4 regions of the Bradyrhizobium sp. 14AA genome follow, and region 1 is predicted to be linked to each of the others. Evidence: predicted binding sites of a transcription regulator. Region 1 holds the regulator's gene; each other region holds the start of a gene.
The links. Region 1 encodes PhoB, which activates phosphate uptake and scavenging genes when phosphate is short. Its sites were predicted from a motif close to TGTCATNNANCTGTCAT; they were not measured.
Positions count from the first base shown of each region.

Region 2: RAD15_RS27175 (Orn/Lys/Arg family decarboxylase) is a predicted target of PhoB. The motif match lies at 5,896-5,912, and genes of this name have one in related genera.
Region 3: RAD15_RS03230 (RNA degradosome polyphosphate kinase) is a predicted target of PhoB. The motif match lies at 5,924-5,940, and genes of this name have one in related genera.
Region 4: phnC (phosphonate ABC transporter ATP-binding protein) is a predicted target of PhoB. The motif match lies at 4,575-4,591, and genes of this name have one in related genera.

Region 1 covers NZ_JAVAYM010000046.1:1,850-9,745, reverse strand. The annotation lists gene pstS (phosphate ABC transporter substrate-binding protein PstS) at 1-559, shown strand, start outside; gene pstC (phosphate ABC transporter permease subunit PstC) at 737-1,726, shown strand; gene pstA (phosphate ABC transporter permease PstA) at 1,728-2,573, shown strand; gene pstB (phosphate ABC transporter ATP-binding protein PstB) at 2,570-3,391, shown strand; gene phoU (phosphate signaling complex protein PhoU) at 3,403-4,119, shown strand; gene phoB (phosphate regulon transcriptional regulator PhoB) at 4,134-4,841, shown strand; gene RAD15_RS41610 (GcrA family cell cycle regulator) at 5,143-5,655, opposite strand; gene RAD15_RS41605 (acetylornithine transaminase) at 6,121-7,329, shown strand; gene argF (ornithine carbamoyltransferase) at 7,329-7,896, shown strand, end outside.
Region 2 covers NZ_JAVAYM010000017.1:50,599-58,494, reverse strand. The annotation lists gene RAD15_RS27205 (AMP-binding protein) at 1-860, shown strand, start outside; gene RAD15_RS27200 (TetR/AcrR family transcriptional regulator) at 857-1,498, shown strand; gene RAD15_RS27195 (flavin-containing monooxygenase) at 1,495-3,405, shown strand; gene RAD15_RS27190 (DsbA family protein) at 3,484-4,119, shown strand; gene ald (alanine dehydrogenase) at 4,123-5,238, opposite strand; gene RAD15_RS27180 (Lrp/AsnC family transcriptional regulator) at 5,373-5,852, shown strand; gene RAD15_RS27175 (Orn/Lys/Arg family decarboxylase) at 5,957-7,896, shown strand, end outside.
Region 3 covers NZ_JAVAYM010000001.1:703,905-711,800, forward strand. The annotation lists gene RAD15_RS03215 (efflux RND transporter permease subunit) at 1-871, opposite strand, end outside; gene RAD15_RS03220 (efflux RND transporter periplasmic adaptor subunit) at 872-2,005, opposite strand; gene ppx (exopolyphosphatase) at 2,140-3,642, opposite strand; gene RAD15_RS03230 (RNA degradosome polyphosphate kinase) at 3,658-5,850, opposite strand; gene RAD15_RS03235 (chromosomal replication initiator DnaA) at 5,990-6,667, opposite strand; gene RAD15_RS03240 (CDP-alcohol phosphatidyltransferase family protein) at 6,779-7,321, opposite strand; gene purM (phosphoribosylformylglycinamidine cyclo-ligase) at 7,477-7,896, shown strand, end outside.
Region 4 covers NZ_JAVAYM010000019.1:128,600-136,495, reverse strand. The annotation lists gene RAD15_RS29405 (selenium-binding protein SBP56-related protein) at 1-1,275, shown strand, start outside; gene RAD15_RS29400 (hypothetical protein) at 1,359-1,952, shown strand; gene RAD15_RS29395 (DUF1045 domain-containing protein) at 1,956-2,660, opposite strand; gene RAD15_RS29390 (alpha-D-ribose 1-methylphosphonate 5-triphosphate diphosphatase) at 2,668-3,861, opposite strand; gene RAD15_RS29385 (transferase hexapeptide repeat family protein) at 3,858-4,517, opposite strand; gene phnC (phosphonate ABC transporter ATP-binding protein) at 4,691-5,500, shown strand; gene phnD (phosphonate ABC transporter substrate-binding protein) at 5,585-6,520, shown strand; gene phnE (phosphonate ABC transporter, permease protein PhnE) at 6,599-7,483, shown strand; gene phnE (phosphonate ABC transporter, permease protein PhnE) at 7,480-7,896, shown strand, end outside.

The sequences.
Region 1 (7,896 bases):
CGTGGTCCGCCGCTCGGACGGCTCGGGCACCACCTTCAACTTCACCAACTACCTCGCCAAGGCCAGCGCGGACTGGAAGAGCAAGGTCGGTGAGGGCACTGCGGTCGAGTGGCCGGTCGGCGTCGGCGCCAAGGGCAACGAAGGCGTGTCGGGCAACATCAGCCAGACCAAGAACTCGATCGGTTACGTCGAGTACGCCTATGCCAAGCAGAACAAGCTGACCTATACCGGCCTCGTCAACAAGGCCGGCAAGCCGGTGCAGCCGACGGTCGAAGCCTTCCAGGCGGCCGCCTCCAACGCCGACTGGGCCAAGGCTCCGGGCTACTACGTCATCCTGACCGACCAGCCCGGCGAGAAGTCCTGGCCGATCACCGCGGCGACCTTCATCCTCATGCACAAGGACGCCACCGACAAGGCGGCCTCGCAGGAAGCCATCAAGTTCTTCCGCTGGGCCTTCAAGAGCGGCGGCAAGGCGGCCGAAGAACTCGACTACATCCCGATGCCCGAAGGCGTCGTGACCCTGATCGAGAAGACCTGGGCTGCCGAGATCAAGAGCTAAGACGCTCTTCTCTCGTGTCCCGGACGCGGTGCGGCATGAAATGCCGCTCCGCAGAGCCGGGACCCACAAACGCTAGGCCCCGGATCAGCGTCGCACCGCTTCGCGCTGCACCGCATCCGGGGCACGAGACCAAAAACAAGCGTATATAAACGGGTACAGGGGATCGGCGTGGCTGAGATGGCTGTTCAGAGCGACGTAATCGACGACGCCGGACCGTATGATCGCGCAAAAGCCTTGAGCGCGTTCAAGCTCGGCGATCTCACCTTCTACTGGATCACGCGGCTCTCCGCGATCTCGGTGCTTCTCATCCTCGGCGGCATCATCCTGTCGCTGATCGTCGGGGCCTTCCCGGCGATGAAGGAATACGGCTTCGCCTTCCTGTGGACGCAGCGCTGGGCGCCGTCGGCGGATCCGCCCGTGCTCGGCGCGCTCGGGCCGATGTACGGCACGCTCGTCACCTCCTTCATCGCGATGCTGATCGCCATTCCGGTCGGTCTCGGCATTGCGATCTTCCTCACCGAGCTCTGCCCGCAATGGCTGCGCCGCCCGATCGGCATGGCGGTCGAGCTGCTCGCCGGCATTCCCTCGATCATTTACGGCATGTGGGGCTTCTTCGTGTTGGGTCCGTTCCTGGCCAACACCTTCCAGCCCTTCATGATCAAGATCTTCGACGGCGTCCCCGTGCTGGGCGCGATCTTCGCGGGGCCCCCGTCCTATCTCAGCCTGTTCAACGCCGCGCTGATCCTCGCCATCATGGTGCTGCCCTTCATCACCTCGATCTCGGTCGACGTGTTCAAGACGGTGCCGCCGGTGCTGAAGGAAGCCGCCTACGGCGTCGGCTGCACCACCTGGGAAGTCGTCCGCAGCGTGGTGATCCCCTACACCCGCGTCGGCATCATCGGCGGCGTCATGCTGGCGCTGGGCCGCGCGCTCGGCGAGACCATGGCGGTGACCTTCATCATCGGCAACTCGTTCCGCATCTCCTCGTCGATCTTCGCCCCGGGCACCACGATCTCGGCGGCGATCGCATCCGAGTTCGCCGAGAGTGACGGCCTGCACCAGTCCGGCCTGATCCTGCTCGGTCTCCTGCTCTTCGTGCTGACGTTCTTCGTGCTCGCAGGCGCGCGGCTGATGCTGCTGCGTCTCGAAAAGAAGGCGGGGAAGTAACATGAACCCGATTTACGCACGCCGCCGCCGCAAGGACATCGTGGTCCGCGGGCTCTGCATCGCCGCCGCCGCCTTCGGCGTCACCTGGCTGGCACTGATCCTGATCACGCTGCTCTACAACGGCCTGGCCGGCCTGAACCTGGAGCTCTTCGCCGCGGACACGCCGCCGCCGGGCTCGACCGAGGGTGGCCTGCGCAACGCCATCGTCGGCTCGCTGATCATGACGGTGATCGGCGTCGGCATCGGCGCGCCGCTCGGCCTGTTCGCCGGCACCTACCTCGCCGAGTACGGCCGCAACGACAAGCTGACCTCGGTGATCCGCTTCATCAACGACATCCTGCTCTCGGCGCCCTCGATCATCATCGGCCTGTTCATCTACGGCGCGGTGGTGGTGCCGATGCGCGGCTTCTCGGCGATCGCAGGCTCCCTCGCGCTCGCGGTCATCGTCATCCCGGTCGTACTGCGCACCACCGAGGACATGCTGCTGCTGGTGCCGAACGCGCTGCGCGAGGCGGCCTCGGCGCTCGGCCTGCCGCGTTCGCTGGTGATCAAGCGCATCGCCTACCGTGCCGCCCGGTCGGGTCTCATTACCGGCGTGCTGCTCGCCACCGCCCGCGTCGCCGGCGAGACCGCGCCGCTGCTCTTCACCGCGCTGTCGAACCAGTTCTTCAGCCTCGGCCTGAACAAGACGATGGCGAACCTGCCTGTGACCATCAACAATTTCGTCCAGAGCCCCTACGCCTACTGGAAGCAGCTCGCCTGGAGCGGCGCGCTGCTGATCACGATCACCGTGCTTGCCCTGAACATTGGCGCGCGCATCCTTGGCGCCGAGAGGACTGCAAAATGACCGACCTGTCCGTATCCGTGAGTTCGAACGCGCATCTGGCGTTGCAGCAGCCGCTGCCGGAAGCGCCCGCCAAGGTGACGGTGCGCAACCTCAACTTCTATTACGGCGAGCACCACGCGCTGAAGAACATCAACCTGACGCTCGGCGCCAACCGCGTCACCGCGTTCATCGGCCCGTCCGGCTGCGGCAAGTCCACCCTGCTGCGCATCTTCAACCGGATGTACGATCTCTATCCGGGCCAGCGCGTCACCGGCCAGCTGATGCTCGACCAGACCAACATCCTCGATCCCAGGCTGGACCTCAATTTGCTGCGCGCGCGCGTCGGCATGGTCTTCCAGAAGCCGACGCCGTTCCCGATGACGATCTACGAGAACATCGCCTTCGGCATCCGTCTCTACGAGAAGATCTCGAAGTCCGAGATGGACGACCGCGTCGAGAAGGCGCTGCGCGGCGGCGCGCTGTGGAACGAGGTCAAGGACAAGCTCAACGCCTCCGGCCTGTCGCTCTCCGGTGGCCAGCAGCAGCGCCTCTGCATTGCCCGCACCGTTGCGGTGCGGCCCGAGGTGATCCTGTTCGACGAGCCCTGCTCGGCGCTCGACCCGATCTCGACCGCCAAGGTCGAGGAGCTGATCCAGGAGCTGTCGGAGAACTACACGATCGCGATCGTCACCCACAACATGCAGCAGGCGGCGCGCGTCTCCGACAAGACCGCCTTCATGTATCTCGGCGAGCTGATCGAGTTCGACGACACCAGCAAGATCTTCACGTCGCCGACCGACCGGCGCACGCAGGATTACATCACCGGCCGGTTCGGCTGAGGAGACGGGACATGGGTTCTGAACATACCGCAAAGGCTTTCGACACCGACCTCCAGGAGCTCACCCGCCTGGTCGCCGAGATGGGCGGCATTGCCGAGCGCATGATCGTCGATTCCGTCGACGCGCTGATCCGCCGCGACGTCGCGCTCGGCCAGCGCGTCGTCACCACCGACGCCGAGCTCGATGCGCTGCAGAAGCGCATCGAGGAGCGCGCCGTGCTCACCATCGCCCGCCGCCAGCCGATGGCGGTCGATTTGCGCGAGATCGTCGGCGCCATGCGCGTTGCGACCGACCTCGAGCGGATCGGCGACCTCGCCAAGAACATGGGCAAGCGCGTCGCGGCGCTGGAGACGGACTTCCATCCGCTCAAGCTGTTCCGCGGCCTCGAGCACATGACCGATCTCGTGCAGCAGCAGGTCAAGTCGGTGCTGGACGCCTATGCCGCGCACGATCTGCCGGCGGCGATGGCGGTGTGGAAGGGCGACGAGGAAGTCGACGCCATCTGCACCTCGCTGTTCCGTGAGCTCCTCACCTACATGATGGAGGATCCGCGCAACATCTCGTTCTGCATTCATCTGATGTTCTGCGCCAAGAACATCGAGCGGATCGGCGACCACGCCACCAACATCGCCGAGACCGTGTTCTACATGATCGAGGGTCAGGCGATCACCGACAAGCGGCCGAAGGGCGACATGACGACCTTCGCCACGACGATTCCGAACACCTAAGGAGCGACGACACCATGGGCGCACGCATTATGGTGGTTGAGGACGAGGAAGCTCTCACCGAGCTTCTCCGCTACAACCTCGAAGGCGACGGCTATGACGTCGAGACGGTGATGCGCGGCGATGACGCCGACACTCGTCTCAAGGAGCACATCCCCGATCTGATCGTGCTGGACTGGATGCTGCCGGGGCTCTCCGGCATCGAGCTGTGCCGGCGGTTGCGGACCCGTCCCGAGACCAAGCAGCTCCCGATCATCATGCTCACCGCGCGCGGCGAGGAGAGCGAGCGGGTGCGCGGTCTTGCGACCGGCGCCGATGACTACATCGTCAAGCCATTCTCGGTGCCGGAGCTGCTGGCGCGCGTGAAGGGGCTCTTGCGGCGGGCCAGCCCCGAGCGGCTCGCCACCGTGCTCGCCTATGGCGACATCGAGCTCGACCGCGACAAGCGCCGCGTGGCGCGCTCGGGCCGGCCGATCGATCTCGGTCCGACCGAATATCGCCTCCTGGAGTTCTTCCTGGAACATCCCGGCCGCGTGTTCTCGCGCGAGCAGCTGCTCGACAGCGTCTGGGGCCGCGACATCTACATCGACGAGCGCACCGTCGACGTCCATATCGGCCGCCTGCGCAAGCTGCTCAATCTCGGCCGCGAGCAGGACCCGATCCGCACCGTCCGCGGCGCCGGCTACGCGCTGGATGATCGCTTTGCGAAGGCGGAGCAGGTGTGAGGGTTGGGACGCAGGCTTGAGTTTGGCCGCGGCCATAATCTCAGCCGTCGTCCCGGACAAGCGAAGCTGCAGGCAACGCGCAGCGTTGTCTGCAGCGAAGAGCAGATCCGGGACCCCTAACGACAGGGCGTGGTTGTTGTGCGAAAAAGGTAACTCCGAGTCCCCGTAACCACATCTGTCGTTGGCTATGGGTCCTGGATCTGCGCGCGCTTCAGGCGCGCTTGTCCGGGGCGACATCGGACGTCTTGAGCCGTCATCGTGTGACGGCTGCCGTCGTTGCAGTCAGCTAAATCCGTCTAACTCACCGCGGTCCCGGCTTCGCCGGTGCGCGGCGGCGATCTGCTGCCGGCTGGTAGGCGACGCGCGAGTGCTGGGCGCAATAGGGCAGGCCGGAGAGCGCCTTGCCGCCGCAGAAGAAGAAGTCTGGGCTCGAGGGATCGCCGACCGGCCAGTGGCAGGTCGCCTCGTTCAGCTCCAGCAGCGACAGCCGCTGGCTCATCGGCACCACGTTGTCGTAGGTGACCGGTTCGGCCTCCACCTCGACCTCGAAGGCCTGCGCCAGCGCGGTGTTGCCGCGCGAGATCGGACGGCTCACCCGCATCATGTGCTGCGCGGGACGCGCCTTGCGCGGCCGGGGCGCTGCCGATGAAGGGCTCTTGGCGCGGCCGGACAGGCCGAGCCTGTGCACCTTGCCGATCACGGCATTGCGGGTCACATTGCCGAGCTCAGCTGCGATCTGGCTGGCCGAAAGTCCGGCCTCCCAGAGCTTTTTAAGCTGTTCGACGCGATCGTCGGACCAGGTCAAAACCGTCATTGCACCCTTTCCCTCGCTGCGCGCCGCCATATCGGGGCCTTGCAGCGAATGCCTAAGCCTTGAAAAACCCGTGCCGCCAGAATCCCTTAAGGCTCGCCGGGTGCACGAAGTGCGCCCGAACGTTTACGCCGGTACATGAGGACTTAGAGATCAGAACCGCTGCACGAGATGTCGTATCTGACAGGGCAAACGCTACAATATGGCGTGACTCCCGCGCAAGAGTCCGCCGACTCGCTTCCACATGTTCCGTGGTGGAAACGCGCAAAATCGGCACCGCAAGACTACGGATTCAGCGTTTCCCGAGGCTTTCCAGTGGCATTGACACCCGCCTTGCCAGGCATAAGATAGTGTCACGTGCCGCCCTTAAAAGGCGGCACGTTTCGTTTTCCGGACCGGTCGATGGTGCGCTGCGCAAGGCAAACCAGGCTGGTCCCAACATCCAAATGCAACATCCAAGTGATCGTCATGACCAACAGCGCCGCGCCGCATCTGCTTCCCGTTTTCGCCAGGGCCGACCTCGGCTTCGAGCGCGGCGAAGGCTGCTGGCTCATCGCGACCAATGGTGATCGCTATCTCGATTTCACCTCCGGTGTCGCGGTGAACGCGCTCGGCCACGCCCATCCCGCGCTGGTCAAGGCGTTGCAGGAGCAGGCGACCAAGCTCTGGCACATGTCGAACCTGTTCCAGAGCCCGGATGGCGAGAAGCTCGCGAACCGGCTCTGCAATGAGAGCTTCGCGGACTTCGTGTTCTTCTGCAATTCCGGCGCCGAAGCGCTGGAGGGCGTGATCAAGCTGGTCCGCCATCACCACTTCTCCAAGGGGCATCCGGAGCGCTACCGCATGATCACCTTCGAGGGCGCCTTCCACGGCCGCACGCTGGCGACGTTGGCTGCAACGGGATCTGCAAAATATCTCGAAGGTTTCGGTCCGCCGATGGACGGCTTCGACCAGGTGCCGCATGGCGACATCGAGGCGGTGAAGAAGGCGATCGGTCCGCAGACCGCCGGCATTCTGATCGAGCCGATCCAGGGCGAGGGCGGCGTGCGGTCGGCGACGCCTTCTTTCCTGAGGGCGTTGCGCCAGCTCTGCGATGAGAAGGGCTTGCTGCTCGCGTTCGACGAGGTGCAGACCGGCATGGGCCGCACCGGCGATCTCTTCGCCCACAGGCGCACCGGCGTCATGCCTGACGTGATGTCGCTGGCCAAGGCACTGGGCGGCGGCTTCCCGATCGGCGCGGTGCTGGCGACTGCCGACGCGGCCGCTGGCATGGGGCCTGGCTCGCATGGCTCGACCTTCGGCGGCAATCCGCTGGCGATCGCGGCTGCGAACGCGGTGCTCGACGTCATGCTCAAGCCCGGCTTCTTCGACCACGTGCAGAAGATGTCGCTGCTGCTCAAGCAGAAGCTCGCCTCCGTGATCGACCGTCACCCCGATGTCGTCAGCGAAGTGCGCGGCGAGGGCCTCCTGATCGGCATCAAGGCCGTGGTGCCGTCGGGTGATCTGGTCGCGGCGCTGCGCAATGAAAAATTGCTCACGGTTGGCGCCGGCGACAATGTCGTGCGTTTCCTGCCGCCCTTGATCGTCACCGAAGCCGAGATCGAGGACAGCGTCGGGCGGCTCGAGCGCGCCTGCGCGGCAATCTCGTCCAGCCAGACCAAGCGGGCGGCAAGCTGATGAGCAAGTCCCCGAAGCACTTCCTCGACATCAACGAGCTGCCGCTGTCGGAGCTCAAGAGCATGCTCGCAGCCTCCTCCGCCATGAAGGCGAAGCAGAAGGCGCATCAGCCGGTCAGGCCACTCGAAGGCAAGACGCTGGCGATGATCTTCGAGCGCCCCTCGACGCGGACGCGCGTGTCGTTCGACGTCGCCATGCGCCAGCTCGGCGGCGAGCCCATCATGCTCACCGGCGCCGAGATGCAGCTCGGTCGCGGCGAGACCATCGCCGACACCGCGCGGGTGCTGTCGCGTTATGTCGACGCCATCATGATCCGCATCCTCAATCACGATGCCCTGCTGGAGCTTGCAGCGTATGCGACCGTGCCCGTCATCAACGGCCTGACGCGGCGCTCGCATCCCTGCCAGGTGATGGCCGACCTCATGACCTATGAGGAGCATCGCGGCCCGATCGAGGGCAAGACGGTGGCCTGGACCGGCGACGACAACAACGTGCTGGCGTCCTGGGCCCACGCCGCCGAGCGCTTCAAGTTCCAGCTCAATGTCGCCACCCCGCCGGAGCTCGCGC
Region 2 (7,896 bases), on a different contig from region 1:
GGCATGGCGGCTTCATCCGCATCGAACGCAATTTCGAGCCGGAGGCCGCGCTCGCGGCGATCGCCGAGGACCGGCTCAACGCCGCCTGGTTCGCGCCTGTGATGACCACCGCGATGCTCACCTGCCCCACCCGCGACCGCTACGACGTATCGAGCCTGCAATGGGCGATCGGCGGCGGCGAGAAGACGCCGGAGCTGCGCATCCGCGCCTTCTCCGACTACTTCCGCAACGCGCGTTACATCGACGCCTATGGTCTCACCGAGACCGTCGGCGGCGACACCTTCATGGAGAAAGGCCGCGAGATCGAGAAGATCGGCTCGACCGGGCGCGCCATTGCCCATGTCGAGATCGAGATCCGCGACGAGGACGGCAAGACGCTGCAGCCGAACGTCAACGGCGAGATCTGCCTGCGCGGTCCCAAGATCACGCGCGGCTATTGGAAGGATCCCGAGAAGACGGCGTTCGCCTTCTTCGGCGACTGGTTCCGCAGCGGCGACGTCGGCTATCTCGACGAAGAGGGCTTTCTCTACCTCACCGACCGCAAGAAGGACATGATCATCTCCGGCGGCGAGAACATCGCTTCCTCCGAGGTCGAGCGCGTCATCTACGATTTGCCCGGGGTGCGCGAGGTCGCGGTGATTGGCCTGCGCGATGCGCGCTGGGGCGAGCGGCCGGTCGCCGTCGTCGTGCTGACTAAGGGCGCCAGCCTCGAGCTCCCTGCCCTCGCCGCACATTGCCGCGCGCGGCTCGCAAGCTTCAAGGTGCCGAAACAGCTCGTCATCCGTGACAGCCTGCCGCGCAACCCGAGTGGAAAGATTCTCAAGCGCGTGCTGCGCGCCGAGCTGGAGACGTCTGAATGACGCAAGCAAACGCCAAGGTGACAAAACTCAACCGCGTCGAACGCAACGCCTGGACCAAGCAGAAGATTTTTGAGGCCGCGACCAAGGTCGTCGGCAAGCATGGCTATGCCGAAGCCTCCGTGGCCCGCATCACCGAGGAAGCCGGCGTCGCCCAAGGCACCTTCTACAATCACTTCGAGAACCGCCAGGAATTGCTCGATCAGCTGCTGCCGAAGATCGGCCTCGACATGGTCGAGTTCATCCGCGCCCGCACCGGTACGGCGGATGCGGCGCGGCAGGAGATCGAACGTTTCGCCGCCTTCTTCGACTTCATCCGCGAGGTGCCGGAATTCCTGCGCATCCTCAACGAGGCCGAGTTCTTCGCGCCAATCGGCTACCAGAAGCACCTCGACAACATCTCGGTCGCCTATGTCCGCATTTTGCGGCGCGCGCGAACGGCCGGCGCGATCGCGGATTACAGCGACGAGGAATTCGAAGCCATCGTCCACATGCTGATGGGCGCGCGCGGCTATCTCAGCCGGCGCTACTCCTATTCGGCTGCCGGCGTCACCGCCGTCCCCGAGCACGTCATCTCCGCCTATTGCAAGCTGATGACGCGCGGCCTCTTCACTGCCTCCGGAGATCAGGAAACCCCATGAACATCTCGTCTCCGCACAAGCCGCTCGATCTCACTTCTGCGATTGCGGAGGGCGACATCCGCTGCCTCCTGATGGTGCTGGTGCACATGACCGGCGACGAGCGCTGGCTCGCGCCGCCCTATCTGCCCAAGCGCGACATCCGCCTCATCCCCGATCCCGAGGCTGGCGTGCCTCGGGAGGCTCAGGACGAGATCCGGGCCGCGGTGCTCAAGCTGTTTTCCGAGGGCGCGCCAAAACCAGTCATCGCCGATCCCGGCGAAGAGCTGCTGCTGAAGATGATGCGGGCCTGCCTCGGCGAGAACGTCGCGCCGGAATATGCGCCCCTGATGCGCGAGGAGATGGGGTTTGTATCGCGCGAGGCGCGGTGGACCAAGAAGCCCACCGACGACAAGCTCGCGGAGCAACATGTCCTGATCGTCGGCGCCGGCGTCTGCGCCATCGCGCTCGGCGTCGCGCTCGGCCATCTCGGCATCCCCTACACCATCGTCGAGAAGAACGACGAGCTCGGCGGCACCTGGTGGATCAACCGCTATCCCGGCTGCGGCGTCGATACGCCGAACCACTCCTATTCCTACTCCTTCGGCTCGGGCAACGCCTGGACCCGCTATTTCTGCCAACGCGAGGAACTGCTCGGCTATTTGCTCAAGGTCGCGGACGAATACGGCATCCGAAAACATCTGCGCGTCAACACCGAGCTGACCTCGTCGCGCTGGGACGAAAGCAAGCGGCGTTGGATCTCGACGCTCAAGACGGGGAATGGCGAAGAGACGTTCGAATCCACCGCGCTGGTCTCGGCCATAGGCCAGCTCAACGATCCCTCCCGCGCGCACTTCAAGGGCGAAGAAGCATTCGAGGGAACGATCCTGCATTCGGCGCTGTGGTCGGGCGACATCCACGTCGACGGCAAGCATGTCGCCGTGATCGGCACCGGTGCGACCTCGATGCAGCTGGTCCCGGCGATCGCCGGCCGAGTCGCCTCCGTCACCGTCTATCAGCGCAGCGCGCAATGGGCGCGGCCAGTGAAGGGCTATGCCGAACCGATCAGCGAGGGCGCGCGCTGGCTGCTCGCGCATCTGCCGTTCTATGTGCAGTGGTACCGCTTCAACATGTTCTGGCGCTACGGCGACGGCCTTCTGCCGTTCCTGCGCAAGGACCCGCACTGGCCGCATCCGGAGCGCGCCGTCAACAAGGGCAACGACCGGCACCGCCAGGAGCTGACCGACTTCATCCTGTCCGAGCTGAAGGACCGCCCCGACCTGATCGAAAAATGCGTGCCGACCTATCCGCCCTACGGCAAGCGCATCCTGCTCGACAACAACTGGTTCAAGACGCTGACGCGCGACAACGTCGAGCTCGTCACCGACACGATCGATCGTTTCGACGAAAGCGGCATCGTCACCGCAGACGGCGAGCATCGCCCCGCCGACATCATCGTGATCGCTACCGGCTTCAAGGTCACGGAGATGGCGGCGCGCCTCAACATCAGCGGCCGCAACGGCAAGGATTTGCGCGAGGCCTGGGCCAACGACAATCCGACCGCCTTCCTCGGTCTCACCGTGCCTGATTTCCCAAACTTCTTCTGCATGCTCGGTCCGAATTCCGGTCCCGCGCATGGCGGCAGCGTGATCTTCCAGTCGGAATGCCAGAGCCGCTACATCTCGGCCTGCCTCGCCGACATGATCGAGCAAGACGTCGCCGCCATCGACGTCCGCCAGGACGTGCTCGACGACTACGTCCGCAAGGTCGATGCCGAGCACGAAGCGATGATCTGGACGCATCCGGGCATGAGCACGTACTACCGCAACGCCAGCGGCCGCGTGTTCTCGGCGATGCCCTGGCGCTTCGTGGACTACTGGCGCATGACGCACGATCCGGATCTGGGGCAGTACAGGCTGACGAGGGCGTAGCCCGCGATTGAGTTGCTAGCGTCACGTGGACGGTGCACCTTCTCCCACAAGGGGAGAAGGAAGGAAAAGGAAACGCCGATGCCCAAGCCAATCGTGCGCATCTACACCGACTACAAGAGCCCCTACGCATTCGTCGCGAACAAGCGTCTGTTCGCGCTGGAGGAGACACACGGCGTCGAGCTCGAATGGCTGCCTTACACGCTGCGTGTCGCTGAATTCATGGGGACGGTCGAGGAGCGCACGCCGCATTTCTGGCGCAAGGTGCGCTACGCCTATATGGACGCGCGGCGCCATGCCAATGCGCAGGGGCTAATCATGAAGGGGCCGCGACGGATCTACGACGCCTTCTATTCCAGCGTCGGCATGCTGTTCGCACAACGGCACGGCTTCTTCCGCCCCTACCACGACACGGTATTCCACAAATTCTGGAGCCATGAGCTGGAGATCGACGACCTCGCCGCAATCACGGATGTCATCACATCGTGCGGCGGCTCGGCCAGCGAGTACGAGGCCTACGTCCATGGCCCTGCGCGCGCCGAGCATGATCGCATCATCATTGATGCCGAAGCGCTCGGCGTGTTCGGCGTGCCCACCATGGTGTTCAACGGCGAGCTGTTCTGGGGCGGCGACCGCATCGACATGCTGATCGAACGTATCGAAAAGCCAGAGACGATCGAGGCCGCGCTCGGCAGCCGCCATCGCAAGCCGGCGTAACCGCTAGGCCGCCAGCCCGCTCTCCACCGGCGCGAATTCGAGCCCCAGACTTTCCGCCACCGCCTTGTTGGTGATGCGGCCGCGATGCACGTTCAGCCCGTTGCGCAAATGCGGGTTCTCCAGCACCGCGGCAAAGCCCTTGTTCGCCAGCATCAGTCCAAACGGCAGCGTCGCATTGTTCAGCGCCTGGCTCGACGTCACCGGCACCGCGCCCGGCATGTTGGCGACACAATAATGCACGACGCCGTCGACCTCGTAGGTCGGATCGGTATGCGTGGTGGCATGCGAGGTCTCGAAGCAGCCGCCCTGGTCGATCGCGACATCGACCAGCACGGCGCCGGGCCGCATCGATGTCAACATCGCCCGCGTGACGAGCTTTGGCGCGCTGGCGCCGGGCACCAGCACCGCGCCGATCACGACGTCGGCATTGAACACCTCGTCCTCGACGGACTCGATCGTGGAGAAGCGGGTGCGCACGCGTCCGATAAAGAGATCATCGAGCTCGCGCAGCCTTGGGATGGAGCGGTCGATCACGGCGACTTCCGCGCCAAGGCCCGCGGCCATGCGCGCCGCCTGCGTGCCCACCACGCCGCCGCCGAGCACGACGACCCGCGCCGGCTGCACGCCGGGCACGCCGCCGAGCAGCAGCCCGCGCCCGCCGGCCGACCGCTTGAGCGCGGCACCGGCGGCCTCAATGGCGAGGCGGCCGGCGACTTCGCTCATCGGCGCGAGCAGGGGGAGGTGGCCGGCCGCGTCGGTGACGGTTTCATAGGCGATCGCGGTACAGCCGGAGGCGAGCAGACCCCTGGCCTGTTCGGGATCCGGTGCAAGATGCAGATAAGTGAAAAGGATCTGGCCGTCGCGGAGCTGGGTCCATTCGCTCTTCTGCGGCTCCTTCACCTTCACGATCATGTCGGCCTTGGCGAAGATCTCGCGGGCATGCTCGGCGATCGTCGCCCCTGCCCGCCGATAGACCTCGTCGGAGGCGCCGATGCCGCTGCCGGCGCCGGTCTCGACCGTCACCTGGTGCCCGGCGGCGACATATTCACGGACCGCGCCCGGAGTGAGCCCGACGCGATATTCCTGCACCTTGATCTCCCTGGGCACACCGACGCGCATCTTTGGCTCCTTTTTGATTCTCTTCATCATCGTAACGACGGCGGCGGTTTGGTTTCGTGCAAATATCCGCTAGTTTGGCGACCCGCGCGCCGGTTTCCGGCGCGGAAATGTCCTTTCACGCTGGAAACGAAACCTTGGCCCTCGACCGGAAAGACCTCGCCATCCTCGCGGAACTCACGACCAATGCGCGAGCCAGCCACACCGAGCTTGCCAACAAGGTGGGACTCTCCAGCACGGCGCTGGCACGGCGGCAGAAGGCGCTGGAGGACGACGGCTACATCCAGGCCTACCAGGCTGCGCTCGATCTCGCGCAGTTCGGCCTCACCATTACGGTGCTGGTGCGCATCTCGCTGGAGAGCCAGAGCGACGAGGCGCTGAAGGCGTTCGAAGCGGAGGTGGTGAAATGCCCCTCCGTCGTGCGCTGCTTCCTGATGTCGGGCACCGACGACTACATCCTGATCGTGCTCGCCCGCGACATCCAGGATTTCGAGCGCATCCACCGCACCGAGCTGTCGCGCCTGCCGCGCGTGGCGCGGGTGCAATCGAGCTTCGCGCTGCGCGAGATCGTCAACCGCGCGGTGCCGACGGTGGTGTTCGGCGAGGCGAAGCGGTAGCGGCTCCCCCTCTGCAAACGCGACGGAAGCTATCCAGGGCCGCTGTCATCGAATTGTCATCGAATGTGCCGAGAGCTGTGCTCCTGGCACATTCGGGACCCCACATGGACTATTTCAAGCGCTTCAACTTCCTGTTCGCAGCACCAATGTTCGACGCCGACGACCTCGAAGGCGTCCGCTTCAACCAGATCATCGAGGAGATCCAGCGCTCCGGCTTCGAGGTGGTCCGGGCCCGCAAGCTGGAGGATGCCGAGATGGCGGTGCAGACCGATGCCGCGATCGGCTGCATGGTGGTGGACTGGGGCAAGAAGGGCCTTGAGGGCAAGACCTCGGCGCTGATCAATTTGATGCGACGCCGCGGTCTCGATTTCCCGATCATCCTCTTGATCCGGCGCAAACGCTTCGAGGACCTGCCCGTCGAGGTGCTCGATTTCATCGACGGCTATGTCTTCCTGTCCGAGGAGACGCCGACCTTCATCGCCAAGAATTTGATCAGCCGGCTCAAGCAATATGCCGAGACGCTGAAGACGCCGTTCTTCGGCGCGCTGGTCGACTATGCCGAGGAAGGCAACCAGCTCTGGACCTGTCCGGGCCACAATGGCGGCGTGTTCTACAACCGCAGCCCGATCGGCCGGGTGTTCGTCGAGCATCTCGGCGAATCCGTGTTCCGCGACGACCTCGACAATTCCGTGCTCGACCTCGGCGACCTCCTCACCCATGAGGGGCCGGCGCTGAAGGCGCAGAAGGAAGCCGCCCAGATCTTTGGCGCGGAGAAGACCTATTTCGTGCTCAACGGCACCTCGACCTCGAACAAGGTCGCGCTCGGCGCCCTCGTCACCGACGGCGACCTGGTGCTGTTCGACCGCAACAACCACAAGGCCGCCCACCACGGCGCGCTGATGATCAATGGCGGCGTCCCGGTCTACGTGCCGACCATCCGCAATGCCTGGGGCCTGATCGGTCCGATGCGCTGGGACATGCTCGACGAGAAGGCCCTGCGCGAGGCGATCCGCAATCATCCGCTGGTCACGGACAAGGATGCCTGGCGCAAGGAGCGGCCGTTCCGCGTCGCCGTCGTCGAACAGTGCACCTATGACGGGACGATCCACAGCGCCGAGATGATCCTGAAGCGCATCGGCCATCTCTGCGAATACATCCTGTTCGACGAGGCCTGGGCCGGCTTCATGAAATTCCATCCCCTCTATGCCGGCCGCTTCGCGATGGGGCTGGCGAACCTTCCTCCCGAAGCACCGGGCATCATCGCGACGCAGTCGACGCACAAGCAGCTCGCCAGCTTCTCGCAGGCCTCGCAGATTCACATCAAGGACCGCCACATCCGCGGCCAGAAGCGGCGCGTCGAGCACCGCCGCTTCAACGAGAGCTTCATGCAGCACGCCTCGACGTCACCCTTCTATCCGCTGTTCGCCTCCCTCGATGTCGGCGCGCAGATGATGAAGGGCCGCTCGGGCGAAGTGCTATGGGACGACACGATCCGCCTCGGCATCGAGCTGCGCAAGAAGATCCGCGCGATGCGCCGGGAGTTCGAGGAGAAGGAGCAAAATCCGGATCGCCGCTGGTTCTTCGAGCCCTTCGTTCCCGATCGCGTCGCCATTCCCGATGTCGGCCGCCCCGGCGCGGCGCATAACGTCGCATGGGAGACCCTCTCCACCGACGAGCTCGCCACCAATCCCGCGCTGTGGCAGCTCGCGCCCGACACCAACTGGCACGGCTTCCCCGGCATGGCCGAGGGCTTCGCCATGACGGACCCGAACAAGCTGACGCTGCTCACCCCCGGCTTCGACCGCTCCGGTGCCTATGCCGAGCACGGCATCCCCGCCCCCGTCGTCGCGCAATATCTTCGCGAGAACCGCATCGTGCCCGAGAAGAACGACCTCAACTCCCTGCTCTTCCTGCTCACGCCCGGCGTCGAGGCGAGCAAGGCCGGCACGCTGATCTCGGGCCTTGTCGCCTTCAAGAAGCTGCATGACGACAATGCGCTTCTGGCCGACGTGATCCCGGAGTTCTACCAGCGCCGGCAGGCACG
Region 3 (7,896 bases), on a different contig from region 1:
CGCGCAAGCCGAGCACGAGCCCCTCGACGGTTTCGCCGCGGCCGTCCGCCGTCACCGCGCCATAGCGTGTCAGCGTGCCGACTTTGACGGCCGCGACGTCGTTGACGAGGATCGGCACGCCCTCGCGCGTGTCGACGACGATCGCCTTGATATCCTCGATCGAACGGATGCTGCCTTCGATCCGGACCAGGGCGCTGTCCTCGCCCTGGTTCACCCGCCCGGCGCCATCATTGCGGCTGTTGGCTTCGATGGCCCGGCGAAACAGGTCGTAGGAGATGCCGCGGGCGGCAAGCGCATCGTTACGCGGCACGATCTCGAAGGCGCGCACATCGCCGCCGAGCGCATTGACGTCGGCAACGCCGGAGACCGTGCGCAGGGCGGGGCGGATCACCCAGTCGAGCAGGGTCCGGCGCTCGGCGAGCGACAGCTCGGGACTGTCGATCGTGAACATGAACATTTCGCCGAGGGGACTTGTGATCGGCGCAAGACCGCCGCTCACCCCGTCGGGGAAATCACGCGAGATATTCGATAGTCGTTCCGAGACCTGGTTGCGTGCCCAGTAGATATCGGTGCCGTCCTCAAAATCCACGGTGATGTCGGCCAGCGCGTATTTCGTGGTCGAGCGAAGCACCTTCTTGTTCGGCAATCCCAGCAGTTCGAGCTCGACGGGGACCGTGATGCGCTGCTCGACCTCTTCGGGAGTGAGGCCCGGCGCCTTCATGATGATCTTCACCTGAACCGGCGAGACGTCGGGAAACGCGTCGATCGGAAGGCTCGGCAGCAGGACGGCGCCGGCCCCGATCACCAGCAACACACCCAGCATGACGAACAGCCGTTGCGACAGCGCGAACGCAACCAGGCGCCGGAGCATCTATTGCCCCAGTCCGGAGAGAATGCCGCGGAGCGCCGAGATGCCGCCGACCGCGATCGCGTCCTGGTCCGTGACCGGGCCCGACACCACGACATGGTCCTGGTCTTCCGCAAGGAGCTTGACCGAGACCAGCCGGAAGCCGCCGTCGATGGCAACGAAGACCGAGGTTTGTTCGCCCCGCCGCACCAGCCCGCTGTAGGGAATCTCCCAGGCGTTTTCGCCGGCGGAGAGGAAACCGATGCGGGCAGCGGCCGTCTGGCCGGGATGCAGCTCTCCGTCGTTGGGGACTTCCGCGCGAACCAGAATGGTCTGGGTGGCGGAGTCGGTCGTCTCGGAGACCAGCACGACCTTGCCCGGGGTGGCATAGCCGTCGATCTCCACTTTCGCACCGGTGCGGATCGATCGGATATGGTCTGCGGGAACCGCGATTTCGGCCCATAGCGGTGAGAGCCGCGCCAGCTTGACGAGCGGTGCGGATTGTTCGAGCCGCTGCCCCGGCGAGACCGTAACATCGACCACGGATGCGGTTTGCGGCGCATTGACCGTGAGCGTCGCGCTGATCGCCGCTTCCTGGGCCAGCCGGGAAATGGCCTCGTCCGACATCCCGCTCAGATGCAGCATCTGCCGCCGTTCGGCGACCACGAGCGTGGCCTGGCGCGCTTCGGCCTGGCTGGCCTCCAACACGCGCTGCGGCACGGCCTTGCCCTCGAACAGATCGATATTCCGCTTGAGCTGCTGGGTGGCGAGAACCTCCTGTGCCATCGCGTGCAGGAAGTCGCGCTGCTGGGAGACGAAGCTTGGGCTTTCCAGGACGACCAGTGGCTGGCCGGCCGAGGTGCGATCGCCGCGCCCGACCAGGAGATTGGCGACCATGCCGGCCACCGGCGCGCTGACGACCCACAATTGCGGCGTGGGAATCACGATTTGCACGGGATAGGGCAGCGTCAGATCGGTCCGGCTCGCGACCGGATGGGTGACGCGCACGCCGAGATTCCGGGCCTGCGCATCGCTCAGCTTCAATTCATCCTGAGCTTGCGACGCCGAAGGCGAAAAGCAGAATGCAAGGACAAGCAGCGCGCGGCCAGCCACGTTCCGAGCACGGACCGGGAGAGGAATCCCATGATGGAGTTGCATGGCAGATGTGGTCCGAAACAACGTGACGGCACGTTAGTTCGGTCCAGCAAGAATGAGTTGATTTGCATCAACCGACGGGAGCCGGCGGATCACGATTCCCGCCGGTGCCGGGGGAGCGATTGGACCAGCCGGCCCTAACGTCGCACGATCGAGCCGGCGCGGCCGATCAGGCGGGCGAGCTGCTTGAAGCGGCTGCCGACGCGGTCGGCGACGAGGTCGCCGAGGCGATGCTCGAAGACGAGCATCAGCTTGCGGCTCTGGCTGCGGAAATGCGTGGCGGGCAGGACGCCCGGCCGCGCCGCCGAGATCAGATGCGCGACGCGGAATGCCGCGCCCAGCAGGCGGGCGCGTTCGAGCTGCGCCGGCGTCAGCAGCTCCTGCATGGTGGTCGGCGGCTGGTTTTCCTCGCTCAGCCCCGCATAGCGATAGAACACGGACAGGCCGACGAAGGCGCGCTCGGTGTGGGTGATCGCGCCGAAATTGCCGTTGACGACGAGGCTGAGCGTCTGCTCGCCGCGGTGATCGGGATGCACGCGCCAGCCGATGTCGGAGAGCAGGCACGCGGCATGGCGCAGGCGGCGGTCCTCCTCGGTTTCCCGCAGCTTGACGACGCGGGCAAGTCGGTCGGTCCAGGCGATCAGCTCACGGGCGTGCTTGGCGGAACGCGACAGCAGCTGATTCAGCTCCTCCGCGGCGCAGATCAATCCGTCCTTGTTGCGCTCGGACTCCGGCAGCTTCTCGTGCAGCAGGCCCTCGCGCACGCCGAAGGTCGAGAACACGATGTTCCTGGGCTTCGCCACCCGGATGATGTGCTCGAGCACGAGTGCCGCATAGGTGAGGAGCGGGCGGCGTGCGTCGGCGACGATCTCGATGTCGGCGAGCATGTCGGCGGCCGCAAGCCGGCGAAGGCGGCGTGAGAAGTCGAGCGCCTCGGCCGCCGTAATCGAATAACCGTGCATCACCTGGAGCGGATAGCCGCTCTGAATGATGTGGATGCGCGCCAGGGCGCGCCAGGTGCCGCCGACCGCATAGAAGGTGCGGCCGCGGCCCGCGGTGAGCTGCGGCACGTCGTCGATCGCCTCGCGTACGATGCGGTCGGCGCGCTTGAGCGATTTGTGCGCGAGGTCCTGGAGCGCGAGCCCGCCGAGCGGCAGCGTCACGCCGCTGCGCACGCTGTTCCTGCGCACGTCGATCAGCTCGAGCGAGCCGCCGCCGAGATCGCCGACAATGCCGTCGGGGTGATGGATGCCGGAGATCACGCCGAGCGCCGACAGCCGCGCCTCGCGCGGACCCGACAGGATCTCGATCTTCACGGCGCAGATGCGCTCGGCCTTGGCGATGAAGTCGGGGCCGTTGGAGGCGTCGCGGCACGCCGCGGTCGCGATCGCGAACACGCGTCCGACCTGCATCACCCGGCACAGTGCACGAAAGCGCTTGAGCGAGGTCAGCGCCTTGTCGACGGCATCGGGCGCCAGCAGGCCGGTGCTCTGCACCTCGCGCCCGAGACCGCACAGCGTCTTCTCGTTGAAGATCGGAATGAGGCTCCGCGTCAGTCCCTCGTAGACGACGAGACGGACCGAGTTGGAACCGATATCGATGACCGCGACGCTCGAGCCGCGCTTGCGCGGCCGCTTCACGTCGCAGATCCCGGATCAGGATGGATGACGTTCATTACGGCGCGTGAGGCGGCGCGGCGAGGATTCCTTGAGCGACTTTCCACGGCCAGACAGACTCGGATTTGTCATAAAGTAGTTGTGGACGTTGAAAGGCTCCTCGCCCTTCGCGGTCTTCATACGCGTTGAGGACCCGTCCGGCAACAACTGCCAGCTCTGCTCATTGTCCTTGAGATTCGCGACCATGATCTGTTCGAGAACCTGCTGATGCACCGTGGGATTTTGCAGCGGACACAGCACCTCGACACGGCGGTCGAGGTTGCGCGGCATCATGTCGGCGGAGGAGATATACACAGCCGCTTTCGCGCTCGGCAGGCCCTGGCCCATGCCGAAGCAATAGATTCGGCCGTGTTCCAGGAAGCGTCCGATGATCGACTTGACGCGGATGTTCTCCGACAGGCCGGGAATGCCGGGGCGCAGGCAACAGATACCGCGCACCACGAGCTCGACTTGGACACCGGCCTGCGAGGCCTCGTACAGCGCGTCGATGATGTCGGGGTCGACCAGCGCATTCATCTTCATCCAGACCGCGCCGGGCCGGCCGTGCCGCGCATGCGCGGTCTCGCCCTGGATGTGCTCGATGATGCGCTTGCGCAAGGTCAGCGGCGATACCGCCATCTTCTCCAGATCGCTCGGCGCCGCGTAGCCGGTGATGAAGTTGAACACGCGCGCTGCGTCGCGGCCGATGGTCGGATCCGAGGTGAAGTAGGAGAGGTCGGTGTAGATGCGGGCGGTGACCGGGTGGTAATTGCCGGTGCCGGTATGGACGTAAGTCGTGAGGCTGCCGCCCTCGCGGCGCACCACCATCGAGAGCTTTGCGTGCGTCTTCAGTTCGAGGAAGCCGTAGACGACCTGCACGCCGGCGCGTTCGAGGTCGCGTGCCCAGCGGATGTTGGCCTCTTCGTCGAAGCGCGCCTTCAATTCGATCAGCGCGGTGACGGACTTGCCGGCTTCGGCGGCCTCGGCGAGGGTGCGCACGATCGGCGAGTTGTTGGAGGTGCGGTAGAGCGTCTGCTTGATCGCGACGACGTCGGGGTCGCGCGCGGCCTGTTGCAGGAACTGCACCACCACGTCGAAGGATTCGTAGGGGTGATGGACCACGAGGTCCTTCTGCCGGATCGCGGCAAAGATGTCGCCGCCATGCTCGCGCACACGCTCGGGGTGGCGCGGCACATAAGGGGTGAATTCGAGGTCGGGCCGGTCGAGACGGGTGAGCTGCGAGAGTTCGTTCATCGCCTGCACGCCCTCGACGAGGAAGACCTCGTCATCGGCAGCCGACAGCGCGTGCTGCACGAAGCTACGCAATTCCTCGGGCATCTTGGCATCGATCTCGAGCCGGATCACCGAGCCGCGGCGGCGGCGCTTCAGCGCGGTCTCGAACAGGCGGACGAGGTCTTCGGCCTCTTCCTCGATTTCGAGCTCGGAGTCGCGGATGATGCGGAAGGCACCCTGGCCGTGCAGATTGTAGCCGGGGAACAGGCGGTTGATGAACAGGGCGGTCGCCTGCTCCAGCGAAATCAGCCGGACGGTCTTGCCCTCGGCCGGCAGGCGGATGAAGCGGTCGATCTTGCCGGGCATGCGGATCAGCGCGTTCATCTGCTTGCCGTCGGCGGCCCGCGTCAGCTGGAGCGCGATGGTGAAGCCGAGGCTCGGAATGAACGGGAAGGGGTGGGCGGGATCGATCGCCAGTGGCGTCAGCAGCGGGAATACGTTGTTGAGGAAGTAGTCCTCGATCCAGGTCCGTTCCGCCTTGGTGACGTCCTTGCCGTCGACCAGCACGATGCCGACATCGGCCAGCGTGCCGCGCAGGTCGCGCCAGATCGCCTGCTGGTCGGAGGCCAGCTGGGAGACCGTGCGGTTGATCAGCGCGAGCTGCTCGGACGGCGTCAGGCCGTCGGGGCTGCGCTCGGCAATGCCCTCCCGCACCTGGGCCTTGATGCCGGCGACGCGGACCATGAAGAACTCGTCGAGGTTATTCGCTGAAATCGACAGGAATCGCACCCGCTCCAGCATGGGGTGGCTGGGATTGACCGCTTCCTCCAGGACGCGGCGGTTGAAATGCAGCCAGGACAGCTCGCGGTTGATGAACCGTTCAGGGCTCGATGCGATCGCCGGCACGCCCTCGGTCTCCGGGGCTTTTTCTTTGATTTCAACGGCTTGCACAGAGTCCATGAGAAGTCGGTCCATCCAGTTCACCCCAATTTGCGCCTTGCGCGCAAAATCGGCGGGAGCATGTGTTAGAGCGATGACGTTTCGATGACATTGATGTTCCGCCGCTCCGCCGCGTCAAGCGGCCTTGGAGGCGAAGGGGTCAGGCGTCCCGAAGCAGCTCGGCGGCCAGCGCCCGGGTGACGGGGCGGCCGAGCCGCAGCGCCTCGCTGTCGAGCAGCGCCACGGCCTGCCGGGCGGCGGCCGAGGATCGCTCGAGGCGGGTGGCGAGGTAGCCGACCACGCTCTCGTCCACCGCGAGCTGGCGATCGGCGCAGAATTTGACGATCAGGCCGCGGAAGAGCTGGTCGTCAGGGGGCAGCAGCGCGACCACGGGCACCGCCCGCAGCCGCGAGCGCAGGTCGCGAAGCGCGATCTCGAGCGATGCCGGCACCTCGCGCCCGGTAAAGAGGACGTAGGCGCCATCCTCGCGGGCGAGGTTCATCAGATGGAAGAGAGCGCGTTCGTCGAATTCCCTGGCCTTGAGATCCTCGACCACCAGCGCGCCGGTGGCGAGCGCGCCCGGAACGCCTGCCGCGCTCAGCGCATTGGCCGTGGTGGAGCGGGCGCCTGATACCTCGGCCCAGATCGCGGCGAGATGGCTCTTGCCGCTTCCTTCCGGGCCGGCCAGCCACATGATCCGGTTCGGCCATTCCGGCCAGCTGTCGATCAGGCCGAGACCGGCCGCGTTGGCGGGGCCTTCGAGGAAATTGTCCCGGCTGAGGCTCTCCGCATGCGGAAGCGAGAACGCCAATTGTCGGGGATGAACGCGGCCTGCCACGCTTGCTTTGCTCCATGCCGGCGCGCCGGCGTCGTTTGAAGAGATCGGACGTATCAAGCGGGAGTTGGCCTTTTACGGGGCCGCATCCCCGCTCATTTGGCCTCGATCGTGCTACTTGGCCTCAACAGTGCTCATGTGCCGCAGCCACTCGACGAGGTAGAGCGACACGGAGGAGAGCGTGAAGACCGTCACGAAGCCCATCAGGATGATATCATAGGGCTCCGGCTTGAAGCCGAAGGCAAGCGCAGCCAGTACTAAGGCTGCGAACGCGACCTGGGCGACCGTATTGAGCTTGGACACCTTCGACGGCTTCATCTCGACCGGCCGGTCGAACAGCCAGGATACGATCACGGCTGCGACGATCATGATGTCGCGCGAGACCACCAGGATCACGATCCAGCGTGGGATCGCGCCCCAGATGCCGAGCGCCATGTAGATCGAAACCAGCAGCGCCTTGTCCGCGAGCGGGTCGAGCAGGGCGCCGAGTTCGCTTGTCATGTTGAAGCGCTTGGCCAGGAAGCCGTCCACGGCATCGCTGATACCGGCGATCAGGAAGACGGCGAACGCCACCTCCATTTGGCTCGACACGATGGCCCAGACGATGATCGGGACCAGCATGATGCGGCCCAGGGTAATGATGTTCGGAATACTCACGAAAGCGCTTCCCGGCACCCGGTCTGACCTCGAATCCGGCCCCTTAGGAGGCTGAACCGGTTGATATCTACATAGTATAGGGAGGAGCGCCATGCGAGCCATTGCGCGTCCCCGGAATTCGACGTAACCAGCCGCAACCCCACTGGAAATCGGGCATGACCGACCGCAAAAACGGCCTCACTTACGCCGATTCAGGCGTCGATATCGACGCGGGCAACCGCCTCGTCGACCTGATCAAGCCGATGGTGCGCGCCACCGCACGGCCCGGCGCCGACGCCGAGATCGGCGGATTCGGCGGCCTGTTCGACCTCAAGGCGGCCGGTTTCAAGGACCCAATCCTGGTCGCCGCGACCGACGGCGTCGGCACCAAGGTCAAGATCGCGATCGAAACCGGCCTGCATGGCGGGATCGGCATCGACCTCGTCGCCATGAGCGTCAACGACCTCGTGGTGCAGGGCGCCGAGCCACTGTTCTTCCTCGACTATTTCGCCTGCGGCAAGCTCGACCCGGAGGCGACCGCCGCGATCGTCGCGGGTGTCGCGGAGGGCTGCCGTGAGTCCGGCTGCGCCCTGATC
Region 4 (7,896 bases), on a different contig from region 1:
ATCGACGTCAAGCCGGGATCGCCGACCTACAGCCAGATCGTCCACACCGTGACGATGCCCAACAAGGGCGACGAGTTTCATCACTTCGGCTGGAATGCCTGCTCCTCCGCTCTGTCGCCGCTCACCGGGCACGCCTTCATTGAGCGGCGCTATCTCATCATCCCCGGGCTGCGCTCGTCGCGGATCTACATCATCGATACCAAGCCCGATCCGACCAAAGCCAAGATCCACAAGATCATCGAGCCCGAGGAAGTCTTCAAGAAGACCGGCTACTCGCGGCCGCACACCATCCATTGCGGGCCGGACGGCATTTACGTGAGCACGCTGGGCGGCGGCGGCAAGGACGGCACCAACGGGCCTCCAGGCGTCTTCATCATGGATTGCGAGACGTTCGAGGTCCTTGGACGATGGGAGATCGACCGCGGTCCGCAGACGCTGCATTATGACTTCTGGTGGAATCTGCCGCGCGACTACATGGTGACGAGCGAATGGGCGTTGCCGCCGCAGTTCGAGAACGGGATCGTCCCGGAGGATCTGCTGTCGAACAAATATGGCCATCGTCTCCACTTCTGGGATCTCCGCGCCCGGCGCAACGTGCAGACCGTCGACCTCGGCGCCAATCATCAGATGGCGCTGGAGGTGCGGCCTGCGCACGATCCGGTTCGCGAATACGGTTTCGTGGGCGTTGTGGTCGACACCACCAATCTCGAAGCATCGATCTGGACTTGGTGGCGCGAAGGCGGGAAATTCCATGCCGAGAAGACGGCGACGATCCCGCCCGAGCCCGCGCCGAAGGAGAAGCTCCCGCCGCTGCTGCAGGGATTCGGCGCCGTGCCACCGCTGGTGACCGACATCGACCTGTCGATGGATGACCGGTTTCTCTATGTCTCGTGCTGGGGTACCGGTGAAATGCGCCAGTACGACGTCAGCGATCCCAGAAAGCCGAAGCTTGCGGGCTCGGTTCACATCGGCGGCATCGCACGCCGTACAGCGCATCCGAATGGCAAGGCCTTTGCGGCCGGCCCGCAGATGGTCGAGATCAGCCGCGACGGCAGGCGCGTGTACTGGACCAATTCGCTCTATTCCACCTGGGACGACCAGTTCTATCCCGATGGAGTTCCGGGCGTGGAAGTCATGGCCAATGTCGGTCGCAACGGCGGCCTCGAGCTCGACAAGGACTACTTCGTGAGCTTCCCGGACGGCTATCGTGCGCACCAGATCAGGCTGGAGGGCGGCGATTGTTCGACGGACTCCTTTTGCTACCCGTCGGTCTAGATTGGGGGCACGCGAGCCCGGCGCTTGGCTGGCTGTGGCTCGCGCTTGTTGCGAGCGGCCTCTATCACGGAGTCAATCCGGGGATGGGATGGCCGCTCGCCGTTTCGGCCGGGCTCATGGACAAGAGCCCATCCGCGCTCTTCCGCGCGTTGTGGGCCCTGGCGGCCGGGCATCTCCTGGCAACACTTCTCGTGCTGCTGCCGTTCGCGTTCCTGCTCGTGCTGGCCGAGTGGCAGCGTTCGATCCAGATCGGCGCGAGCCTTCTCGTCATCGGCTTTGGCGTCTATCGACTGATCGACCGGCGTCATCCCCGCGCGCTGGCACGAATTCCGCCGACGCAATTGGCGCTCTGGTCGTTTGCCGTCGCCATTGCTCACGGCGCCGCCTTGATGCTGGTGCCGATCTATCTCGGGCTCTGCCAGGCCTTCGAGCTCGATGCCGGCCATGAGGCGGCGGGCGCGCTGATGAAGGCAAATCTCGGGATGGCGGTGCTGGTGTCCCTGGTGCACGTTGCCGCCATGGTCGGCGCCGGCGGATGTCTGGCGTGGCTGGTCTACCGCCATCTGGGACTGAGGTTCGTTTCGCGAAGCTGGTTCAATCTGGATGCAGTCTGGGCGGTCAGCCTCGTTCTGGTTGGCGCCGTGGCGCTCGCCTTGAATCTTGCGAGCTGGCGCTGAGGTCTACCGCGCCAGAGGCCACTCGTCGACGATGTGGAATCTTGCCGACGCATCGTCCTGCCTGAACAGCGCGATACGATCGATCGCCAGCGTATCGAGCTGCAACGTCGCAAACCGCGCCCGCAGCATTGCCAGAATCGGCCCGCGCCGCTCCGCGTCCAGCCGCCCCGTCAGCGTCATGTGGAAGCGGAACTGTTCCATCACGTAAGGGTAGCCCCAGCGATCGAGATGGTCGCGCTGCCGCTCGCTCAGCTTCTCGGGCTTGCGCCGTGCGCGGTCTTCCGCCGTCAGCTCGGTGCGAAAGGAATCGAAATCGCGGACACAATCGGCGGCGAGCTGCTGGAGCGCGTCGACCGGCTCAGCCGGAATGACGGCGATGAAGCCGCTGATGGAATCGACGACGGGGCGGATCACGGGGACAGGCCGCGCCTTGCCGGCGAACGCCGCGCAGGCGTTGCTCAACTCCGACTCTGTCCGGCCGGGGGCGAGTGCCATCGGCGCCTTCAGCGTGGCATGAAAGCCGTACTTGCGGGGATCGGCGCTGACCTCGCGCCAGTCCGGCGCGACTTGCAGCGCGTCGCGCGGGAACGGCAGCTCGTTGCCGGTATAGGCGTCGTAGCCGAGCAGCTCCGCGCCGAAGCGGGAGAGGGCGCTGTCGCTGCCTGCGGCAAAATAGATCGCGTAGCGGGGAATCATCGGCCCGAGCATAACCGGTTTATGCCGCGACGACAGCCTCACGCGGCGTTGCCGCCGCGCTAAGCAGTCGTGTTGCATCGGTGAGATGTACGAGCTTTCCGCCTGATATCACCGCGATCAGCCGCGGCCGCAGCTTCACGCTGTCGTCCACCAGCAGAATGTCGGCGCGGCGTCCTTCCGCAAGCACGCCGCGATCGGTGAGGCCGGTTGCGCGGGCAGGCCCGGCGGAGACCAGGCTCCAGGCCTTCGCCAGCGGCAGCACGCCATCGGCGGCGAGGCGGAATGCGGCGAGCAGCTGCGCGGGATAATAATAGTCCGACGCCAGCACCGAGCAGAGGCCCTTTGCGATCATGTCGGATGCCCTGGTCCAGCCGGTGTGGCTGCCGCCGCGCACGACATTCGGCGCGCCGTAGACGATGGCATCGCCGTGGCTGGCCGCCGCCCGCGCGGTCTCCTCGTTGATCGGAAACTCGGCGATGTCAGCGCCCAGCTCGCGAAACTCCCGGCGCATGGCCGGCGTCGCGTCGTCATGCGAGAGCATCCGCACCTCGGCGGAACGCGCCGTCGCGGCGAGCCGTGAAACCGAAGCCGGCACGTCGGCAGCGCGCGCAACCACGCGATCGACCAGCCGGTCGAAATCCTCGGCCGACAGTCCGGTGCGCTCCACCATTCGGTTGCGCTTCCGGGGCTTGGCCATGTCGGCGACGGTGCCGTCCATATGGTCGTTGAAGGCGAACAGGTCGACGCGGCCCTCGGCGAGCCACTGGCTGATCTCGGCCTCGGCGTCGAGATTGTAGGTCTCGTGGCGCAGGTGGAAGCGGGTGTCGGCGGCGAATTGCGGACGCTGCCGCTCGATCGCCTCCATCAGGCCGCGCGCGTTATCGGCACTGCGCAGGCCCGGCTCCCACGAGCAGGTCGTGGCGTGGAATACCGTGGTGATGCCGTTGCTGATCGCCTGGCGATCGCTGTCGGCGAGCGCGACGTCGATCGGGAAGTCGACGCCGGCGCGCGGCATCATCTGCCGCTCGAAGGCATCGCCATGCAGATCGACGATGCCGGGCAGCACCAGAAGATCGCGTGCATCGATCGCGAGCCGCGCCCGGCCGCGAGAGGCATCGATCGCTGCGATGTCCTGTCCGGACACCGCCAACGAGGTTTCAACGAGCTCGGTGCCGATCAGGGCCCGGCCACCTTCAAGGAAAATGTCTGTCACGCGATTGCGCTTCTTTTGCTGCGAGAGGAGCTTGCCCGTGCTTCATATGTCGAGAGGAAATCTTCAATCCCGAGCTTGCGGAAATCGGGCAGGGCGTCACGCAATTTGTCGTGATCCCAGTCCCACCAGGCGAGCCTGGCCAGCCGTCCGGCGATCTCCTCGGAGAACCGCCGCCGCACGATCCGCGCAGGATTGCCCGCGACGATGGTGTAGGCCGGCACGTCCTTGGTGACGATGGCGCCGGCCGCGATCACCGCGCCGGTGCCGATGTTGCGGCCCGGCAGCACGATCGCGCCATGGCCGATCCAGACGTCGTGGCCGATATGGACGTGATGCTGGCGCCGCCAGTCGAAGAACTCGGTGTCGTCGCTCTCGCCTTCGAAATAGGCGCTCGAACGATAGGTGAAATGCGCCTGGGTCGCACGGTGCATCGGATGGTTGCCGGGATTGATGCGCGTCATCGCCGCGATCGAGCAGAATTTTCCGATGGTCGTGTAGGTGATCTGCGCATCGTTCACGACATAGGAGTAATCGCCCATCGCCACTTCATGCAGGATCGTGCGTGCGCCGACCTCGGTGTAGGCGCCGAGCCTGGTCTCGTGGAGCTTCGCGGAAGGATCGATGGTCGGTTGAACCGAGAGCGTCTTGCCGGCCATGTTACATCCGTCATGCGAGGGCGGGCGTTCCTCTTCGAGTGGCCTGATGACATTGTCATGACGATGCAATGACAGGGGATGAGGTGTGTAGGATCGCCGCACCGCAACGCGCATGTCACACAAGTGTCAAGCGCCGGCGTTAGCGGTGGGTCCCAGCTACTCTGGAGCCCTGCATGCTGGTGGTTGAAGGTCTGACGTGCCGCTTCGGCGCAAAAGCCGCGGTGGACGACGCTTCGTTTCAAGTCTCCCCCGGCGGCTTCGTCGGCGTGATCGGACGATCCGGTGCCGGCAAGTCGACTCTGCTGCGCACCATCAATCGCCTCGCGACGCCGACACAGGGCCGCATCCTGTTTGACGGCATCGACGTCACCGCGCTGCGCGGCAAGGAGCTGCGGCAGTGGCGGGCGCGCTCGGCGATGATCTTCCAGCAGTTCAACCTGGTCGGCCGGCTCGATGTTCTCACCAACGTCCTGATGGGGCGCCTTGCGACCATGCCGGCCTGGCGCTCGCTGTCGCAGATCTGGCCCGAGCAGGACAAGGCGCTGGCGATGTCGGCGCTCGAGCAGTTCGACATCGCCTCGCTCGCGGCCCAGCGCGCCGACCAGCTCTCCGGCGGCCAGCAGCAGCGCGTCGCGATCGCCCGCGCGCTGGTGCAGCAGCCCGACATCATCCTTGCCGACGAGCCGATCGCTTCGCTCGATCCGCGCAACACCAAGATCGTCATGGATGCGCTGCTGCGCATCAACAAGCACTTCGGCATCACGGTGCTCTGCAATCTGCATTCGCTGGATCTGGCGCGCAGCTATTGCGACCGCCTGATCGGCATGGCCGCAGGCCGCGTGGTGTTCGACGGCGCACCGTCCGCGCTGACCGATCACGTCGCGCGCGAGCTCTACGATCTCGAAGCCGCCGACGTCATGGGCGGCATGCCTGTCCCGGCGCCCGAGGGCGTTCCCGCGCTTGGAACGGCTGCGGCGGCCTGAGCCGCGCCACCTGTTTGAGTTGCAAGTCTTTGCGTCAACCGACCGATCAAGTCTTTGCGTCAACCGACCGATGAAGAGGGTATCATGATCACTCGCAGACTAGTCCTTGCCGGCGCCGCGGCGCTCGCGTTCACGGCCTCCGCTTCGGCCGACGACTGGAAAGCCAAATATCCGGAACTGACCTTCGCGGTCGTTCCGGCCGAGAACGCCTCGGGCGTCACCGAGCGCTGGGCGCCGTTCATGAGCTATCTCTCCAGGGAATTGGGCGTGAAGGTCACGCTGCGCATCGCCAACGACTACGCCGCGGTGATCGAAGGCCAGCGCGCCGGCAATATCCATATCGCCAGCTACGGCTCGGCCTCGTTCGCGCGCGCCCGCCTGACCGGCGTCAAGACCGATGCCTTCGCCAACGACATCAATGCCGATGGCTCGACCGGCTACTACTCGGTGTTCTTCGTCAAGGCGAGCAGCGCCTACAAGAAGATCGATGACCTCAAGGGCAAGAACCTCGGCCTCGTCGACCCGAACTCGACCTCCGGCAACAACGTGCCGCGCTTCGAGCTCGACAAGATGGGCATCGCCGACGCCGACAGCTATTTCGGCAAGGTCGTCTTCACCGGCAGCCACGAGAACGCGATGCTGGCGTTGGCGCAGGGCACGGTCGACGTCGCCGCCAACCAGTGGACCAGCGACGACGATTCGACGCTGGCGCAGATGCTGACCAAGGGCATGCTGAAGAATGCCGACGGCTCGCCGATGAAGAAGGACGACTTCCGCATCATCCACAAGTCGGCGTCGATCATCAACGGCCCCTATGCCTATAACTCCGACCTGCCGGACGACGCCAAGGCGGCGATCACGAAGGCGTTCTTCGATGCGCCGGCCAAGGACAAGGCGGCCTTCGATCGCCTCCAGGACGGCCAGAAGAAGGGCTTTCATCCCGCCACCACCAAGGACTGGGATGGCACGATCGACCTGATCAAGTTCGTCGACGCGCTGCGTAAGAAGAAGGCGTCCTGAGTTTCGGGACGACGGCACTGGAGCCGGGTCGATGGACCCGGCTCCTTCTCTTTTTGACCGACCCCTGGTCCTGATCCGATGACCGTTGCGGTTTCGATCCTCCCCGAGCAGCAGCTCGCCGTGCTCAATGCCGCCTATGGCCAGGCGGTCGCGCGCAGGCGCTGGCGCCTCCTGTTGGGAGCCGTGATCTTTGCGGCGGCGCTGGTTCTCGCCGCGATCGGCGCGGAGGTGAACCTGCGCACGCTCTTCACCTATTTCGGCAACTTCCTCGGCTATTTCGACCGCATCCTCACGCTCGACAACGGCCAGCGGGTCTGGACCGATGTCGGCGAGTGGCTCTGGGGCTGGCGCAAATGGCTGAAGATGCTCGGCGAGACGCTGCTGATCAGCTATGTCGGCACGCTGATCGGTGCGACCCTCGCATTCGCTCTGAACTTCTTCGCGGCGGAAAACACCTCGCCCGCGCCCTGGCTGCGCTTCACGGTGCGTCGCCTGCTCGAGTTTGCCCGCACCGTTCCCGGAATCGTCTTCGCGCTGATCTTCGTGATCGCCTTCGGGCTCGGCCCGATGGCGGGCGTGCTCGCGATCGCGATCCATTCCACCGGCGCGCTCGGAAAACTGTTCTCGGAGATCGTCGAGAATGCCGACATGAAGCCGGTCGAAGGCATCCGCTCGACCGGCGCAAGCTGGCTCTCCTGCATGCGTTTTGCGATCGTGCCGCAGGTCACCGCAGGCTATGCCAGCTACGCGCTGCTGCGCTTCGAGATCAACGTCCGCGAGGCCTCCGTGATGGGCTTCGTCGGTGCCGGCGGCATCGGCCAGGAGCTCGTCGTTGCTATCCGCAAGTTCTACTATTCGGACGTCAGCGCCATCCTGCTCACCGTCATCGTCACCGTCTTCATCATCGATATCAGCACCGGCTGGCTGCGCGGCCGCCTGTTCGGCAGGGAGGCGCGGACGTGACGAGGCCGCAGGAGGTCGACACGCGAGCGCTTCGCGCGCGCTACCCCGAGGTGTTCGATCGGCCGGCCTCGGCCCGGCTCGCGATGCCGGCGATGATCGTCGCGGCGTTCGCGATCCTGGTGTACGGGCTCGTCGATCTCGACTTCTCGCCGTCGCGGTTCTTCGCTGGCCTCAGCCAGCTCGGCTGGATCAGCCTGATGATGATCCCGCCGGACCCCGGCTCGTCGCTGCCGATCTATCTGAAGGCGCTCGGCGAGACGCTGTCGATCGCGTTGCTCGGCACGACGCTGGCCGCGTTGTTCGCGTTGCCGGTCAGCCTGCTCGCGGCTCGCAACATCGTGCCGTCGAACATCCTGCGCTTCCCGGTCCGGCGTTTCCTGGATTCGATCCGCGGCGTCGACACGCTGATCTGG